Linked DNA regions of Panacibacter microcysteis. Each later gene encodes a partner of the first gene's protein in a complex. Links are inferred from orthologs where the notes say so. Each region holds a gene or a part of one and is shown in the gene's direction. Other genes may lie near its edges.

Evidence for each region.
Region 2: the proteins of trxA (region 1) and trxB are in contact, whole or in part, in a crystal structure (PDB 1F6M), measured with the Escherichia coli proteins. The link is inferred for Panacibacter microcysteis from one-to-one orthologs.

The regions. Positions count from the first base shown.
Region 1 is NZ_JADWYR010000001.1:555,032-558,166, reverse strand. The notes cover bases 246-3,043. They hold trxA (thioredoxin), read left to right. Parts: upstream 246-1,384; coding sequence 1,385-1,702; downstream 1,703-3,043. Other genes in these bases: I5907_RS02275 (HlyD family secretion protein), read left to right, coding at 2,789-3,043; I5907_RS02280 (TetR/AcrR family transcriptional regulator), read left to right, coding at 2,143-2,760; I5907_RS02290 (response regulator), read left to right, coding at 773-1,225; I5907_RS02295 (hypothetical protein), read right to left, coding at 246-550. Also shown: more of I5907_RS02295, read right to left, coding at 1-245; more of I5907_RS02275, read left to right, coding at 3,044-3,135. UniProt on the Escherichia coli protein: Participates in various redox reactions through the reversible oxidation of its active center dithiol to a disulfide and catalyzes dithiol-disulfide exchange reactions.
Region 2 is NZ_JADWYR010000001.1:256,209-259,336, reverse strand. Bases 302-3,092 are described here. They hold trxB (thioredoxin-disulfide reductase), read left to right. Parts: upstream 302-1,115; coding sequence 1,116-2,069; downstream 2,070-3,092. Other genes in these bases: I5907_RS01085 (FAD-binding protein), read right to left, coding at 2,651-3,092; I5907_RS01090 (hypothetical protein), read left to right, coding at 2,229-2,585; I5907_RS01100 (DUF4249 domain-containing protein), read left to right, coding at 302-800. Outside these bases: more of I5907_RS01100, read left to right, coding at 1-301; more of I5907_RS01085, read right to left, coding at 3,093-3,128.

The DNA.
Region 1 (3,135 bases):
CAAGGTTCGGGTTTTCGCGCAGTAATTTTATCTTACTTTTTTCCCTTGGCTGGGCACCTGGCAAGTTCAGTGAGTCTTCCAGCACCACTGCCGTGGCTATAAGATCCAGTTTGGGATAATAGAAAGAACCATTGTTGCCAACTTCAGCTATTACGCGGCTGCCGATCCATTCATTGAAGCGCAGTGTAGCAGGGGAACATAGAAAAAATAATGATCTCAGCCCTATCTGGTTTGTAATGGATGTTGCTGCTCTTATAGGAAAGATGCTACCAATACCATAGCCTGCTACTTCTTTAGAGTTCCATAACCCACACAATTCACCTGCACCATATTGTGCATAGTTTTGTACTACATCATGAATTTTAGGGTCTAATTTGCCGGTGGCAGTTTGTATGGGCAATGGGCCCGACGTGCTGCTCGACACATGAATTCTTACACCACCATAAAGTTTTTCACCATCCAGTGTTTCCACTACCACTACAAACACTGAGTCGCTTTGCATCCACTCATTATTGGATGAGGTAACTTTTGTTATCCCATGGTTCTCCAAAACCTTTTTATGTCCTTCATAAAATTTGACGCACGATTCAAAGTCCTCAGTTGCTCTGAAAGCCCTAATTCTCAAATTTGTTTGCATGAGACAAATGATGTAATAAAATGAAATTATGGCAATTATACACAAAATACAGAGAATTTACGTTTATTAAAGGGATTAAGTGATCGTGTTATTCTAAATTGCATAATTTGTTAAACAAATTCATAATTCGGTACAATGATTAATGTGCTATATATAGATGATGAGCCCCATAACCTTCTTTCTTTTAAAGCCTCGTTCAGGCGGGAGTTTAATGTGTTTACAGCAGAATCTGCAGAAGAGGGCAGAAAGATATTGGAGCAGCATGAAGTGCATGTGATATTAAGCGATCAGCGTATGCCCGTTATGTCTGGTATAGAATTTTTTGAATCTATTCTCGAACCTTTTCCCGATCCCATCCGCATACTTATTACAGGTTATACAGATATCAACGCCGTAATAGATGCCATCAACCGCGGCCAGGTTTATAAATACCTTACCAAGCCCTGGAACGAATCTGATATTAAGATTTTTGTTGATAAAGCGTATGAAGTGTACAGACTTAGAAAAGAGAATAAAGAACTTACCCATCGCCTGCTCGATGCCAATGATAAACTCGAGTTTCTTGCCCGGCAAAACCTGTTATCCTGAAATGTTTGATGACCCGTTGTCAGTTTTGTTGTACTGGTTCGTCAATAATTTCAAACTATTACCTCATAGCAAATACCAATCTGACAAAAGCACAACTTGTTTAAAATTGGTTTTAAATTTGTTCCAGAGGTATCATTCATAACATAAAACAAAAATACCATGGCTTTAGAATTTACAGATGCAAACTTCCAGACAGATGTGCTGGATAGCGATAAATTGACGGTGATTGATTTTTGGGCTGAGTGGTGTGGTCCGTGCCGTGCAATTGGTCCCGTAATTGAAGAACTTTCCAAAGAATACAGCGGTAAGGTAAATATTGGCAAACTAAATGTTGACCATAATCCTTCTGTCAGTGTTAATTACGGTATCACTTCCATACCAGCTATTCTTTTTATAAAAGGTGGCAAAGTGGTTGACAAGCAAATTGGCGCTGTGCCAAAATCAATGCTCGAAAAGAAGATACAGGCACATTTATAATAGTGTACGTACAATGTTTGAAAAGCAGGCTTAAAGCCTGCTTTTTTTGTGCATGTACCCGGCAGGTGTACATGCATCGGGCTATTGTTGCGTCGCACACTTGTACAGCAAAAGCTTTATGCAGCAGCTCCTGGTACGGTCAGCGCCTGTCTTCTTCCAACACTGTTATACTGTGCTGCGTAGCGTACACTGTGTTTTATGACAAACCTGCCGGGTGCTCCTTCACAGTTGACAGTGCCCGCTAACCTTTTGGCATAAGCGAAACGCTGCAGCCGCCATAAAAACAGAACCCTGAAGTGAGTGACACAACAGCCGCTGCCATGAAAACCAAATGCCGGCTACCAAAATCTCACAGAAAAGTAAAAAATATGCACCCCGTTAATTAAACGTTTGTTTAATTTAAACATTTGTTTAATTTTGTGTTTGTAATTGCAACATCAATGAACGATAAAAAAGAGCATATCATCAACACAGCCGTAGAGCTTTTCGCAGAAAAAGGGTTCGAAGGCACATCTATACGTGAGCTTGCAGCCAAAGCAGAAGTAAATGTGGCCATGGTAAACTATTACTTCGGATCGAAAGAAAAATTATTCGAAGCCATGGTAGCTTATAAGTCGGCTTACACAAAAGGTATTATAGAGGAACTGGTAAAAGACAGTACGCTTTCTGAAATACAAAAGCTGGAGAAAGTGGTGGACGTATATGTAAACAAGATCTTTCACAACAGGTTGTTTCATCGCGTTATTCACCAGGAGCTGATGCTGCACCAGCGCGAAGGTCTGCAGAATACGATCATTGATATTATTTCACCCAATTCTATCGCCGTCAGGGGCATTATAGAAAGCGGCATTAAAAAAGGTGTATTCAGAAAAGTAGATGCACCACTGGTAATGGCATCTGTATTCGGCACATTTAACCAGGTATTACTGTCAAGAAAAATGTGCAACAAGCTTATTGATAAAGACCCCGATTATGTGCCTTACGAAGATCCGAAATTCAAGAAGAGATTGATAGATCATCTGCAGGATCTGCTACGCTCACACTTACTAAAAAACTAACAATATAACATTCAGAATAACAAACGTTATGGAACAGCAGGAATTACAACCAAAGAAAAAAAGATCTCCTTTAAGAATCATTATTCTCTCAGCCGTATTAATAGCAGGTGGTATAATAGGCTATACCAAAATCTCCTACGCGCTTGCTCACGAAACAACAGATAACGCACAGGTAGAAACACAGATAGCTGCCGTATTGCCGCGTGTATCCGGTTATGTAAAAGATATCGTTGTGCAGGATTACGACTCTGTAAGTTCGGGACAACTGGTTGCAACAATTGACGATGATGAACTGCAGGTGCAACTGCTGCAGATGGAAGCTGATTATAAAGCAGCTGAAGCAGACATACTCAATGCAAAAGCCTCACTCAACAA
Region 2 (3,128 bases), 300 kb from region 1 along the record:
TGGTGGATGCAAGCATTGAGAACAATGGTGTACCGTTGGTCGCACTTTCTACTTCACTCAACTATTTCAATACGATTTCACCGGAAGAACTGGCAAATTCTTTTGTGCACGATGCAGTAGTTACCGTTGGTAATGGTACCCAAACGGTAACGCTGAAAGAGTATAGCATTACAGATACCAGCGGGTTCACGCTCTTTTATTATTCTGTCGACAGCAGCGATTTCGCTCAAATATTGATTGGCGAGCTGGACAAAACGTATACGCTCAATGTTACCACCAAAGACGGAGAAACATACAGCTCCACCACTACTATTCCAAGGCTTACAAAAACGGTTGACTCCTTATTCTGGAAGCCCGTTCCTTTTGTAGAAGACACTACTTTGTGTGCTTTAATGCTTACGGTAACCGACCCGCCGGGCCTAGGCAATTATGTACGCTATTTTACAAGTGTAAATAATGGTCGTTTTCTGCCAGGTCTTAATTCTGTTTTTGATGACCAGGTGGTAGATGGCATAACCGTTACCCTGCAGTTTGATGCGGGCTGGGATAAAAACAGTCTCGAAGACCCCATTCAGCAGGAGAGTTATGGCTTTGTACACAGGGGAGATACTGTAACACTCAAATACTGCAATATAGACCGCGCTACCTATCTTTTCTGGAACACCTGGGAGTTTGCGTGGCAAAGCAATGGCAACCCGTTTTCTACACCGGGCAAAGTATTGGGAAACATCAGTAACGGTGCACTGGGTGGCTTCAGCGGTTATGCGGTGCAGTACAAAACGCTCATTATCCCCAAGTAATGCAGATGTATTTTGCAGCATTATTTATTATGTAAGCACAACGTAACTTTGCCGTCTTTATAAGTAAGAAAGACATTATGAACCCTGCTGCAGTGCAGGTATCAGGCTTCCGTTGCGTCGCACTCTTGTACTGCAAAGCAGCAGTCATCTTTTCATAGCTTCGCGGTTTATACCTGCAGGTAATGTATAGTGCCATTTAGCAGGTGCTGATACGCTACGCTGCAGCCGCCATAAAAACGGAACGGTGCAGTGAGTGACACAACAGGCGATGCTCAAAGAACAACAGTTTGTAAACAAAAAATTATTGAATACGATATGGAAAACGGCGTTACAGAAAAAGTACATTGTTTAATTATAGGTTCCGGCCCGGCTGGTTATACTGCTGCTATTTATGCAGCACGTGCCAATATGAAGCCGGTGTTGTACCAGGGTATTCAACCCGGTGGCCAGCTTACTATTACAACAGAGGTTGAAAATTATCCCGGCTACCCTGAAGGAATACAGGGCCCTGAAATGATGGTAGATTTTGAAAAGCAGGCACTGCGCATGGGCACAGATGTACGTTATGGCCTGGCTACAGCGGTAGACTTTAGCGGCCCGGTACATAAAGTACAGATAGATGAAGGCAAATGGATAGAAGCAGATGCAGTAATTATTTCAACAGGTGCATCAGCCAAATGGCTGGGGCTTGAAAGCGAACAACGCCTCAACGGTTATGGTGTTAGCGCATGCGCAGTATGCGATGGGTTTTTCTTTCGTGGTAAAGAAGTGGCCATTGTAGGTGCCGGTGATACGGCGTGTGAAGAAGCGTTATACCTGTCCAAACTGGCAAGCACCGTGCACATGATCGTTAGAAAAGACGAAAATGGTATGAAAGCCAGTAAGATCATGCAGGACAGGGTAAAGGCCACACCCAACATCAAAATATACTGGAACAACGATACCCTGGAGATTGTTGGTGAAACGAAAACAGAAGCTGTGCGTATCAAAAATAACGTTACCGGTGTGGAGCAAACGGTCCCGGTAAGCGCATTTTTTGTGGCCATTGGCCATGAGCCCAACAGCGGTATTTTTAAATCATTTCTCGACATGGATGAAGCCGGTTATATAAAAACAGTGCCCGGCACTTCTAAAACAAATGTAGAAGGTGTATTTGCAGCAGGTGATGTACAGGATAAAATTTACCGCCAGGCTGTAACGGCAGCAGGTAGCGGTTGTATGGCAGCGTTGGATGCAGAAAGATATTTAAGCGCAAAAGGATTGGTGTAGCATACAGACAATCGTAATGAAGAAGAAGCAGCTTTAACAGGCTGCTTTTTTATTTTTACAACTGGCACATATTTTTCTTTTATTGGTGATGGTTATACTAACCATTCAGTTAAATTTGTTATGAACAAAACACCTCGTATGGCAGGCAATACATCGCTTATGAAATTGCATTTACGCTACAGGCTCTGGATAGCAGAAATGAATGAAGACATTACTGTACTCCGGATCTTTGATGATCACCTCGCAGAACTGGCTGCAAAAAAGCAGGATGCTGAAACAACCGGCTTTGTAAACAAATCAAAAGAACAGTTTGCGGATTTTCGCCGGCAGATAGATGAACTAAAACATGAAATGCACCTGCACAAAATGAATATTGCAGCGTTTATGCGCGATGAAGAAAATGCACGGCAGGCCAACGCCGCAGATGAGGAGCATGTTTCACTGCAAAAACGGTACATAGACTTCAGGGAAAGATTTGATAAAGCCAAACAGGTATTTGCCGAAACAGAACAGTAAAACATACAATTTCCAGGTATAAAAAAAGGTCCGCCTTGCAGCGGACCTTTTTTGTGGCGCACACTTTATACGTTGCGCTCAAGGTATGCATTCCTGAACTTGCCTTTTGGATCGTATTCTTTTACCATTGCTGTAAAGGCAGTCATTTTTTTATAACGGCTGAGTAAATCTTTATGCTTGTAAGTGAATAACTTTCCCCAGTGTGGTTTTGCATCATATGGTGCGAGTGTTTTTTCAATCACGGGTAACAACCGCATTACTTCAGGTATTTCCTGTTTCAATGTAAAGTGAATAGCTACCGAATCCTGTTTGTAGCAGGGGCTCATCCAGAGATCATCTGCGGCTATGGTACGTATCTCCGTAATAAAAAGATGCGGGCCTACCTGCTTTCCGAGTTTTGCTACGGCAAAGATCGCTTCTGCAGCGTCCTGCTTTGCAACAAAATATTCTGCCTGCAATTCCACACCACTGCTGGGTGTAAAGCCCATTTTAAAATGCGGCATTCTTTCAAACCATGGCCCCGCAACACCCATTTGATCGGTA